Mesorhizobium japonicum MAFF 303099: one gene and its partner. The protein of the gene in region 1 interacts with the protein of each later gene in a pairwise test. Links are inferred from orthologs where the notes say so. Each region holds a gene or a part of one and is shown on either strand. Other genes may lie near its edges.

Evidence for each region.
Region 2: the proteins of MAFF_RS07250 (region 1) and rplK interact in binary tests that used the Escherichia coli proteins (3 or more experiments, as listed by UniProt). The link is inferred for Mesorhizobium japonicum MAFF 303099 from one-to-one orthologs.

The regions. Positions count from the first base shown.
Region 1 is NC_002678.2:1,267,727-1,275,979, reverse strand. The notes cover bases 3,186-6,028. They hold MAFF_RS07250 (50S ribosomal protein L11 methyltransferase), read right to left. Parts: upstream 5,122-6,028; coding sequence 4,249-5,121; downstream 3,186-4,248. Other genes in these bases: MAFF_RS07245 (SCO family protein), read right to left, coding at 5,133-5,711; MAFF_RS07255 (autotransporter outer membrane beta-barrel domain-containing protein), read left to right, coding at 3,186-4,208. In the rest of the region: MAFF_RS07260 (aminopeptidase P family protein), read right to left, coding at 1-548; more of MAFF_RS07255, read left to right, coding at 1,182-3,185; MAFF_RS07240 (CreA family protein), read left to right, coding at 6,069-6,587; MAFF_RS07235 (DapH/DapD/GlmU-related protein), read left to right, coding at 6,674-7,315; MAFF_RS07230 (low affinity iron permease family protein), read left to right, coding at 7,628-8,053; MAFF_RS07225 (SDR family NAD(P)-dependent oxidoreductase), read right to left, coding at 8,065-8,253. UniProt on the Escherichia coli protein: Methylates ribosomal protein L11.
Region 2 is NC_002678.2:189,605-193,187, forward strand. The notes cover bases 1-2,814. They hold rplK (50S ribosomal protein L11), read left to right. Parts: upstream 1-1,100; coding sequence 1,101-1,529; downstream 1,530-2,814. Other genes in these bases: secE (preprotein translocase subunit SecE), read left to right, coding at 170-373; nusG (transcription termination/antitermination protein NusG), read left to right, coding at 403-930; rplA (50S ribosomal protein L1), read left to right, coding at 1,534-2,232; rplJ (50S ribosomal protein L10), read left to right, coding at 2,626-2,814. Outside these bases: more of rplJ, read left to right, coding at 2,815-3,144; rplL (50S ribosomal protein L7/L12), read left to right, coding at 3,199-3,576. UniProt on the Escherichia coli protein: Forms part of the ribosomal stalk which helps the ribosome interact with GTP-bound translation factors.

The DNA of each region.
Region 1 (8,253 bases):
AGCTTGTCCTTGGCGAGTTCGCCGGCAAAGCCGATCGGGTGCAGCTCGACCGGCGTCACCGGCGCGGCGGGCTGGTCCTTCCAGATGATGTCGATCGGGTTTTTCTCGAGCGGCACCAGCACCGCGCCGGTCTTGTCGGCCGAGGTCTGCAGCGCCTTGACCTCGCCGATCGTGTGCAGCCATGGATCGAAGCCCAGCCGCGCGCCCTTGCCGATATTGTCCTTGAGCCAGACAGCGGGCGGGTTGTCGACCAGGCTTTCGACCGAAAAAATGTCGAGATCGACCTCGCTGCGCACCTGCAGCGTGTAGCGCCCGTCGACGAAGATGAAGGCGCGGTCGCGCAGCACGATGGCGACACCGGCCGAGCCGCTGAAACCGGTCAGCCATTTCAGCCGCGCCGAACGATCGGCGACATATTCGCCCTGATGCTCGTCGGCGCGCGGGACGATAAAGCCGTCGAGGCCATTGGCCGCCAGCCATTGGCGCAGCGCCGCCACGCGCGGCTTGCCAACCGAAGGGTCGCCCGCGGAATCGAAGGTCTGGAACATGATGGGCCTCCTGATGTCTGCGCGACCGTAGCCTATGGGTCCGGAAATCGGAATCGATTTCCGGTTGGCGCAACCTGCTACAGCGCTGGCTGGCTGACAACCAAATGGGGCTGGTCCAGCGGCGGCACGAAGGTTGGGTAGTCGTTGCCTCCCGGACACGACCCGGCATTGCTGCCCTGTCTGTCGGCGCCCGACAATTGTAACCAGAAAAAGTCAGTAACCGCTGTTTTTTGGGCGTGCGTCACTTCGCACGGGAAGCTATCTGTTTCGGGTTTTCTTGTCTTGGTCGTAAGGGGGGCCCACCGGTCAAGGTTGGTGTTGATGGACCGATTCCGGCATGTTGTCGAAAACCACGATGCTGGCCACGCGGCGGTCGCAGGATCGATGTTGAAAATGAGGACTATATTCCGAGCCAGTCAGCCGGCAAAAACCGTGCTTGTTCGCAGTCTGGCATCTGGTGTGGCCAACTATTGATTGATGCAAATTCGCAACGGATTCTGATTTCTTTCCGAGCTCTATGTTGCTTGGTTCCGGTAATCTTTACGGCTTACATCTCGGCAGCGTGTTTCGTGGCGTCGCCAGGGGCTTCAAGGGGTCGATTCAGCCAATAGATGGTTGGTCGGGGGGATTTGGATGAGACAACCTGTTTCCGCGGCGCGTGCCAAAGGCGAGGTGTATGTCCGGCTTGCGGGCTCGCTTTTGTCGTCCACGTCGCTTTCGGCTCTGCTGATAGCCGGTCTTGTTGCGGGCGCCATGACGCCGATCATGTCTGGTGCCGCCGCGGCCGAGGATTTCGTTCACGGCAGCGGCAATTGGGGTACGGCCGCGAACTGGACTCCCGCAACTGTTCCCAACGGCGTCGATGCGGTCGCGAACTTCAACCACGATGCTGCGGATCAGGGGCTCGGCTATGGCGTTGACCTGTCGGGCGGACCTTACACGGTCGGCACGCTGAACTTGAATGCCACGAGCACCTCTGGCGGCTACCGGTTTACAAACGGCGGCCTGAATTTCGCTGCCTCCGGGCAGGCCGCGATCAATGTGCAAACGAACAATTTCATTCCCGATCTGGACGCAAGCGCCAGTTTCAATCTGGCCTCCGACACCGTTTTCACGGTTGATGGCGGTGCTCATTTTACGGCGGATGGAGTGATCTCGGGCGCGGGCCTCACCAAGAGCGGTGATGGCTTGCTTACCTTGAATGGAGCAAACACCTACACCGGCGGCACCAACCTCTATGGCGGCACGCTCAGCCTCGGCAACAACAGCGCGCTTGGAACCGGTCCGCTCTCCGCCTTCGGTGGAACGGTGATCGATATCCAGTCCGGTATTTCGATCGCCAACGATCTGCTCGTCAACGCCGGCCCGACCATTCACGTCGGTTCGGGAACGGCCACCTATACCGGCCTGATTTCGGACTATGACGAGGGCTCTGCGATCGTAAAGACCGGCGCCGGCACGCTCGTGCTGACCAACAACAGCAACAGTTTCGGCTTAGGCGCACGGATCGAGCAGGGAACAATCCAGGTTACGGCCGATCATGCTTTGGGTTTGGGTCCGATCACGCTGGATGGGGGCACGCTGCAGGCGGGCGCGAACCTTACCCTTGCCAATGTTTCGATCCTGTTCGGCGCCGCCGGCGGCACCATCGACACGAACGGCTTCGACGTCACCACGAGCGCCAGCATGGGAGACGACAGCACGCCGAGCGGGACGTTCACCAAGACAGGAGCCGGAACGCTGACGGTGGACGGCTTTGCCGGCAACAACACCTATGCCACGGCCACCGACGTCGCCCAGGGCACGCTGAAGGCGGGCCTGAGCGCCAGCATTTTCAGCGCAAACAGCGCCTATACGATCGAAAGTGGCGCAACGCTTGATTTCAACAATTTCGACCAGGCGATTGGTTCGCTCGCCGGCGCGGGAGCGGTCAATGCCGGGGCAGGCAGACTGACGACCGGAGGCAACAACGGCTCGACGGTCTTTTCGGGCGTCATCACCGGCGGCAACGGGCTGATCAAGGACGGGACGGGAACTTTCGAGCTGTCGGGTTCGAGCCCGTTGTCGGGCGGGGTTGAGGTAAAGGCCGGCACTTTGCTGGTCTCCGGCTCGCTTGGCAATGCGGGGGTTACAGTCGACAGCGGCGCCACACTCCGCGGCGGCGGCACGGTTGGCGTGCTCGATGCCTCCGGCACGGTCGCGCCCGGCAAAAACGCGATCGGCACGCTGACCGTCAACAACACCGCCAAGTTCGAGGCCGGCTCAACCTATGCGGTGGAACTCAATTCAGCTGGTCTTTCTGATCTGATCCACGTGTCCGGCGCGGCCACTATCGTCAGCGGCGCCGGCTTGACCGTGACCAACATTGGGCCGAGCGACCTGGTGGCGGGAACCCGCTACACGGTGCTCGAAGCCGCCAGCGTCGGCGGGACCTTCACCCTGGTGGGCGATCCGCAGGTCTCGGCCTTCGTTAAGCTGAGCACCACGTCGGATGCGACGCATGCCTATGTCGACGTCACCCAGACGAAGACCTTCAGCTCCGCTGGCGTGACACCGAACCAGATCGCCACCGGTAACGGGCTGGGCAGCGCGGCTAGCAGTGCCTTGGTCAGCGCGATGCTTGCCTTGCCGAGCGATGCGGCGGCGCAGGCTGCTTTCGACCAGCTTTCGGGCGAAATCCATGCCTCGGCCAAGGGCATGCTTCTCCAGGACAGCCACTTGCTGCAGGACGCGGTGACGGCGCGCCTGCGCGGAGCCTTCGGCGACAGCGGCAAGACCGCCTCGCTGCCGGTCATGGCCTATGGCGAGGACGGCGTTCAGCCGGTTGTCGCCGACACGGATAGCTTCGCCATCTGGTCGCAGGGTTTTGGCTCCTGGGGCGGTGCCGACAGCGACGGCAATGCGGCCGCCTTCGACCGTTCGACGGGTGGCCTACTGGTCGGCGCCGACGGCCTGGCCGGCGACTGGCGCATCGGCGTGGTCGGCGGCTACAGCCGCACCAGCTTCGATGCCGACGACAGGCATTCCTCCGGCGACAGCGACAACTATCATCTCGGCCTCTATGGCGGGACCAATTGGGGCGCCATCGCCTTCCGCACCGGGACCGCCTACACCTGGCACCGGATCTCGACATCGCGCTCCGTCGCCTTCCAGGGTTTTGCCGACAGTCTTTTGGCCGACTACGACGCCGCGACCGCGCAGGCCTTCGGCGAGCTGGTCTACAAGACCGATGCCGAGCCGTTTGCCTTCGAGCCCTTCGCCAATCTCGCTTATGTGAACCTGCACACGGACGGCTTCGCGGAGAGCGGCGGCGCCGCGGCGCTGACCAGCAGCAGCTCGACGTCGGATGCGACCTTCACTACGCTCGGCGTCAGGGCCTCCACCGACATCATCCTTGGCGGCGTGGCGGCCACCGCGCGCGGCACGTTCGGCTGGCGCCATGCCTTCGGCGATTTGACGCCGCTGTCGACCGTCGCCTTTGCCGGCGGTGACGGCTTCACCATTGCCGGCGTGCCGATCGCCAGGGATGCGATGCTGGTCGAGGCCGGCTTCGACGTGCAGCTGGCGCGCAACGCCACCCTTGGCCTATCCTATGCCGGACAGTTTGGGCGGAATGCCTTCGACAATGGGTTCAAGGCCAATCTGGGCATCAAGTTCTAGGTGTTGGGACTGTCGGGGATCGGCAATTGCCTTGCCGGTCTCAGTGCTTGAGGTGGATCGTCACCCAGCCTTCGCGGTACAAGGTGCGCACGTGCCGGAAATTCTGGCCGACATAGGCCGAGATGACGGCGTCGCGCTGGCGCTCGAGAATGCCTGACAGGACGATCGAGCCGCCAAGTGCGATGTGCCCGGCCATTTGCGGCGCCAGCCGCATCAGCGGCCGCGCCAATATGTTGGCGACGATCAGATCGAAGGGGGCACGCCTGCCGAAGATCGGGTGGTGAAAGCCCGGTGCGGTAACCGTTTCGATGAGCGCCTTGACGTGATTGAGCCGCGCATTGGCGGCGGCGACCTTCACCGCCACCGGGTCGATGTCGGTGGCGAGCACCGGAATATGCGCCAGCTTGGCGACGGCGATGGCCAGCACGGCGCTGCCGGTGCCGAGGTCGAGCGCATTGCGCGGATGCTCGCGCCGCACCACTTTCTCCAGCATTTCCAGGCAGCCTGATGTGGTGCCGTGATGGCCGGTGCCGAAGGCAAGGCCGGCCTCGATCTCGATGGCGAGTTCGCCGCTGTGGCGCTTCCTTCGGTCATGCGCGCCGTGGACGAAGAAACGGCCGGCGCGCACTGGCTTCAGGCCCTCCAGCGAACGCGCCACCCAGTCGATGTCAGGCAGCACTTCGCGCTCGACCGGCTTCGACAAAGCAAGGCCGGCGAGAATGTCCTTGACCCGCGCCTCGACCGTATCGACATCGCCATCGGCATAGAGCGAGACCTCGTGGATGTCCTGGTCTTCGTCGACCTCGAGCACGGCGATCGGCAGGCCTTCATCCTCGAAGGCCAGCTCAAGCGCCGCGAAAATGCGCTCAGCCTCGATCTTGCCGGTGGTGAAATGCAGCCGCGTCTGGGTCATATGAATTCTTGTCAACCCTTGGCCGCGAGGCGCTTCAGCTTCTCCACGGCGGCGCTGGCGCTTTCGCCATAGGCGATCGTGCCGGCAAAGTCGCCCTTGGAGTTGAGCAGCAGCACCGAGGCCGTGTGGTCCATCGTGTAGTCGCCGTCGCCCGTGTCGACCTTCTTCCAGTAGATGCCGAACGACTTGGCCATGGCATGGACCTTGTCCGGGTCGCCGGTGATGCCGGTGATACGGTCGGAGAAATTGCTCACATAGGCGTTCATCACCGCCGGCGTGTCACGCTCCGGGTCGACCGAGACGAAATAGGCATGCAAGGTCTTGCCGTCGTCGCCGAGCGTCTTCAGCCAGCCGGACAGTTCGAACAGGGTGGTTGGGCAAACCTCGGGGCAGTGGGTGAAGCCGAAGAAGACGACGCTGGGCTGCCCCCGGAAGGCGGCTTCGGTGATAGGTGCGCCTTTCTGGTCCACGAGGGTGAAGGGCGCGCCGAACGGTTCGCCGCCATAATGGCCGCGATACCAGTCGAAGGTCAGCCAGCCGATGCCGGCTGCCATCAGGACGAGAATGCCGACCAGGATAGAACGCATCATTACAAAAGTCCGCCTGCAGAAATCATCGCGCCGGCTCGATGCCGCGCCGGTGCGACAGTCTTGGAGCCTGTTTGGAAATTCTACTCTGGCGGCCATCTGATGGCGTTTTCTGCGCTTCCCCGTTCTACTGCGTGCAGTAGAACTGAGCTCACGGACCATATGTCCGCTGCGCTACGGTTCTCGAAACCACCACCATATGACTCGCCAGAGCGAATTTCGAAACAGTCTCTTAGCGGTTTGGCCTTGCGCAGGCAAAGTGCCGCGATGCCGCAACCGCGGTGGTGTTGACGCATCCGCTTGCAAAGCCGCACGACGTGTCCCACCTGATACCGGCAACTCGAACCGCAGGAGGCTCCTTTGCTCGAACTGGTTAGGCGCGAACGGATTGGGCGAAAACTGATCGGCGGCGCCTTGGCCGCGTGCGTCGTGCTTGGCGCCGGCAGCGCCGTCGCCGAGGAAGTCGGTAAGGTCGGCGTCGACTGGGTCGGCAATGACATCATCGTCGAAGCGATCAAGGATCCGAAAGTGGATGGCGTGACCTGCCATGTGTCCTATTTCGACCGCAGCATCATCGACCGCCTGCACAAGGGCAACTGGTTCGAGGATCCCTCCGATTCGTCGATCTCCTGCCGCCAGACCGGACCGATCACCATTGGCGACATCGACATGAGCGAGGGCGGCGAGGAGGTGTTCAAGCAAGGCATCAGCCTTATCTGGAAGAAGCAGGTGGTGAACCGCATCTACGACAAGACCAACGAGACGCTGATCTATCTCTCGCATTCGCGCCAGGTCCAGAACGGCTCGGCCAAGATGTCGGTCACCACAGTGCCGCTCTACGGCCAGAACGTGGTGTGGAGCAAAGGCAAGCCGAAATAGGTCGGTGGGCGTCTTTTTGTGCTGATCGGCCCCACGGGCAATTGCTCCTGCCTTGCGGGAGCAATTGCCCTGAAGTAAAGCGCCGCATGGACCGCACCGAAAACCTCGTCCTGAAAGACCCAGAGCCGCGCATCCATCCGACCGCGGAGCTGAAGGCGTGCAAGCTCGGCCGCTACGCCTTGATCGGTGAACGGGTGGTGCTGCGCGAGGTGAGCGTCGGCGACTTCTCCTATTTCGAGCGCCATTCGGAAGCCATCTACACAACCATCGGCAAATTCTGCTCGATTGCCGCCAACAGCCGCATCAATGCGCTGGAGCATCCGATCGAGCGGCTGACCCAGCACAAGGTCAGCTATCGGCCGAACGAGTATTTTCGATGGCTGGGCGTCGATGCGGCGTTCCGCGAGCGGCGGCAGGCGAAGGCCGTGACCATCGGCCATGACGTCTGGATCGGCCACGGCGCGGTGATCATGCCCGGCATCACGATCGGCAATGGCGCGGTCATCGGCGCCAATGCGGTGGTGACGCAGGACGTGCCGTCTTACACGATCGTCGCCGGCGTGCCGGCAAAACCGCTCCGGCCGCGCTTTGCTCCCGACATAGCGGCGCGGATCGAAGCACTCGCCTGGTGGGACTGGCCGGTCGAGAAACTCGCCAGGGCGGTTCCCGACATCCAGTCCATGCCGATCGAGGCCTTCCTCGATCGTTGGGAAAACGACGCCGTTTAGGCTTTCGCTGACAACGGTTTGGCCCTGGCCGTCACCGCCGCGCAGGCCATCATCCGCGCTCTCTGAACTGAAACCCCTTCCGCCATGCGGGGGTGGCGCGGCGGAAGGGGCTGGAGGTAAACCGCTGTGAAGCGGAGCGTACAGGCACTTTTGCCTGCACAGCTACTATGACATTGAACCGATAAGGTGTGTTTTCCGCTGCTTTCGCGCTTTGCGTGTGCCCAATTGCACCCGATGTATTTGTTGCCGGCGGGAACCCGAGACGGTCGCCGGTTGTTTTCTTGTCGCGGCGTTCATTGAGGATCTCGACAGATGGAAAAGCTCTTCACCAGGATCGCCAATTGGGTCGCTCACATAACCGGCCTGCCGCTGACATTCGCCGGCTGCTGCCTGATCGTTGTCGTCTGGGCGACGAGCGGGCCGTTTTTCGGCTTCTCGGATACCTGGCAATTGGTGATCAACACCGGCACGACCATCATCACTTTCCTGATGGTGTTCCTGATCCAGAACACCCAGAACCGCGATGGCGCGGCGATCCAGGCCAAGCTCGATGAACTGATCCGGGTCAGCGAGGGCCATAACAATTTCATCGGCATCGAGCACCTGACGGAATCCGAAGTCGAGGAAATCCGCGACAAGTGTGAGCGGGCGGCACGGCGGCATGACGAAAAAATCGCCGCCATGGCCGCTAAGAAGGCCGTGGCGCAAAAGCGAGCTCCGAAAAAGCACGCGGCTTGAGGGCTTTCGGATCAACCTTTGATGAAGGCCGCGAACGCATCCTTGTGATCGGGGTGCCAGCGCGACAGAGCAGGGCGGTTCTGGATGATGTCGCCAATTGCCCAGGCCATGCGTTTCTCGTCCAGCGGCCGCGCCACGTCATTGTCCGGGCACAGGATGTAGAAGTCGCCCCTGACCAGGGATTCCAGCATGAAATCAAT
Region 2 (3,583 bases), 1.1 Mb from region 1 along the record:
CAGAACAGACACGCGACGCGTGGAGCTGGGAAGCCGGCTTTACGCGTCTGATTTGCATGGGCGAAATGATTGCGCTGATTCGGCGCGAGACTGAGCTCAGGCGGCACGTCCCGGCCAGCGGGATCATCCAGGGGGCCCGGCCAAACGGGTCTTGAAGACAGAGCGGCATATGGCTTCGAAAACCACAAATCCTTTCGTCTTTCTCCAGCAGGTTCGCTCGGAGACCGCCAAGGTGACTTGGCCGTCGCGGCGCGAAACGATGATCTCGACGGTGATGGTTCTGGCCTTCGCCGTGATTGCGATGATCTTTTTCTTTAGCGCCGATCAGTTGATGGGCCTCGCGATCGAACAGATTCTGGGCATTGGACGCTAAGTCCGGCGACTACGGAGAAGTCTAAAAAAATGGCTGCGCGCTGGTACATCGTCCACGCTTATTCGAACTTTGAAAAGAAGGTCGCCGAGGATATCGAGAACAAGGCCAAGCAGAAGGGCCTGTCCGCCGATATCGAGCAGATCGTGGTGCCGACCGAGAAGGTGGTCGAGGTTCGTCGTGGCCGCAAGGTCGATGCCGAGCGCAAATTCTTCCCGGGCTATGTGCTCCTGAAGGCCAATTTGACCGACGCCGTGTTCTCGCTGGTGAAGAACACGCCGAAGGTCACCGGCTTTCTCGGCGACTCCAAGCCGGTGCCGATCACCGAGGCGGAAGCGCAGCGCATCCTGAACCAGGTGCAGGAAGGCGTCGAGCGGCCGAAGCCCTCGGTCACGTTCGAGATCGGCGAGGCGATCCGCGTTTCGGACGGTCCTTTCGCGTCGTTCAACGGCTTCGTCCAGGAAGTGGACGAGGAGCGGGCGCGGCTCAAGGTGGAAGTTTCGATCTTCGGGCGCGCCGTGCCTGTCGATCTGGAATTCGGACAGGTCGAAAAGGGCTGATCCGAAATCCCTGATGCCGTCTGGCGATCAGGGGAGGCGGTGCGGAAACGCATGGCCTGAGAACGGTGGGAGGCGAATGTGGCTTTAGCCGGCCACGCGAACCGCACCACCAGACTGCAACCGCCGGTGTTCCCAAGATGGGGCCGGCATAGACAAAGGCAGGAAAAGAGATGGCTAAGAAAATTGCAGGCCAGCTCAAGCTTCAGGTCTCCGCGGGTTCGGCTACGCCGTCGCCCCCGATCGGCCCGGCGCTTGGTCAGCGCGGCATCAACATCATGGAGTTCTGCAAGGCGTTCAACGCGCAGACCCAGGAAATGGAAAAGGGATCGCCGGTTCCGGTCGTCATCACCTACTATCAGGACAAGTCGTTCACCTTCGTCATGAAGACGCCGCCAGTGAGCTACTTCCTGAAGAAGGCCGCGAACCTGAAGTCGGGCTCGAAGGAGCCGGGCAAGGTCAAGGCTGGCACCGTTTCGCGCGACAAGGTGCGCGAAATCGCGACCGCCAAGATGAAGGATCTGAACGCAAACGACGTCGAGGCGGCCATGCGCATGGTCGAGGGCTCCGCCCGCTCGATGGGTCTGGAAGTGGTGGGCTGAGATCATGGCAAAGATTGCAAAGCGTGTATCGAAGACCCGCGAAGGCATCGATCCCAACAAGGCTTACGCCCTGGGTGAAGCGCTGAAGCTGCTCAAGGACCGTTCCTCGGTCAAGTTCGACGAGACAGTCGAAGTCGCCATGAACCTCGGCGTCGACCCGCGCCATGCCGACCAGATGGTGCGCGGCGTGGTCAACCTGCCGAACGGCACCGGCCGCTCGGTTCGCGTCGCCGTGTTCGCCCGTGGTGACAAGGCCGAGGAAGCCAAGGCCGCCGGCGCCGACATCGTCGGTGCGGAGGACCTGGTCGACATCGTCCAGAAGGGCACGATCGATTTCGATCGCTGCATCGCCACGCCGGACATGATGCCGCTGGTCGGCCGTCTCGGTAAGGTGCTCGGCCCGCGCGGCATGATGCCGAACCCGAAGGTTGGCACCGTCACCACCGACGTCGCCGCTGCCGTCAAGGCATCGAAGGGCGGCGCGGTCGAGTTCCGCGTCGAGAAGGCCGGCATCGTTCACGCCGGCGTCGGCAAGGTTTCGTTCGACGTCAAGGCGCTGGAAGAGAACATCCGCGCCTTCGCCGATGCGGTGACCAAGGCAAAGCCGGCTGGCGCCAAGGGCAACTACGTCAAGAAGGTGTCGGTCACCTCGACGATGGGCCCGGGCCTCAAGCTCGACGTCTCGACGCTCGCAGCGTCCTGATTAAGACCATTTGGATCGGCCGCAAGAAGGCCGATCCGTGACTGAATTCCGGGCCTTGGATTTTTCCTGGGCCCGGTACCGGAAGTCGAAAGGCTTCCGGACATCCTGTCCGAGATTGCAGGCGGCCCAAAAGCCTTAATTCATGTGGGCCTGCATGAGACGGGTGAAGACCCGACAACGGAGCGAGTGCTCCAATGAAAGGTTCGAACCGTGTTTGCCTTTTGTCTGCGCACCGCCGGCTTGTCCGTCGGTGTGGCGAAAGGGGGCAGGATCCTCGAGCGTCGTTCGGGAGATCCGTTACTGGATGGCCCGGCCGGCAAAAAGGCAACCCGACGCCTGTCCTCGAAATGAGATGTTCTCATTGACGGGATTGGGGTCAACTGGAGATAGGCAGTGGACAGAGCGGAAAAACGCGAACTCGTCACGGGCCTGAACGAAGCGTTCGGAAACGCAGGTTCAGTGGTCGTGGCCCACTATGCCGGTATCACCGTCGCGCAAATGAACGACCTTCGGTCGAAAATGCGCGCCGCCGGTGGCACCGTTAAAGTCGCGAAGAACCGTCTCGCCAAAATCGCTCTTCAGGGCACGGACTCCGCATCGATCATCGACCTGTTCAAGGGACAGACGCTGATTGCTTATTCGGAGGATCCGATTGCGGCGCCGAAGGTCGCGTCCGATTTCGCCAAGGGAAATGACAAGCTCGTCATTCTCGGCGGCGCAATGGGCACCACCTCGCTCAATGCCGACGGTGTGAAGGCACTCGCCACACTTCCGTCGCTCGATGAGCTGCGCGCCAAGCTGGTTGGCATGATCGCCACGCCGGCAACCCGGATCGCCCAGATCGTCAATGCGCCAGCGGCCTCGGTCGCGCGCGTCATCGGCGCTTACGCCCGGAAGGACGAGGCGGCATGAGGCCGTTCCTCGCTATCAAAAACACACGTTCGAACCTAACGAAGGAATACAACAATGGCTGATCTCGCAAAGATCGTAGACGACCTTTCGAAGCTGACCGTCCTCGAGGCGGCCGAGCTGTCGAAGCTTCTGGAAGAAAAGTGGGGCGTTTCGGCTGCTGCTCCGGTGGCGGTTGCCGCTGCTGGCGGCGCTGCCGCTGCTGCCGCTCCGGCCGAGGAAAAGACGGAATTCGACGTCGTCCTCACCGACGCTGGCGCTCAGAAGATCAACGTCATCAAGGAAGTCCGCGCCATCACCGGTCTTGGCCTCAAGGAAGCCAAGGACCTGGTCGAAGCGGCTCCGAAGCCGGTCAAGGAAGGCGTTTCCAAGGCCGACGCTGACAAGTTCAAGGCCCAGCTGGAAGCAGCCGGCGCCAAGGTCGACCTGAAGTAAGCGTAAA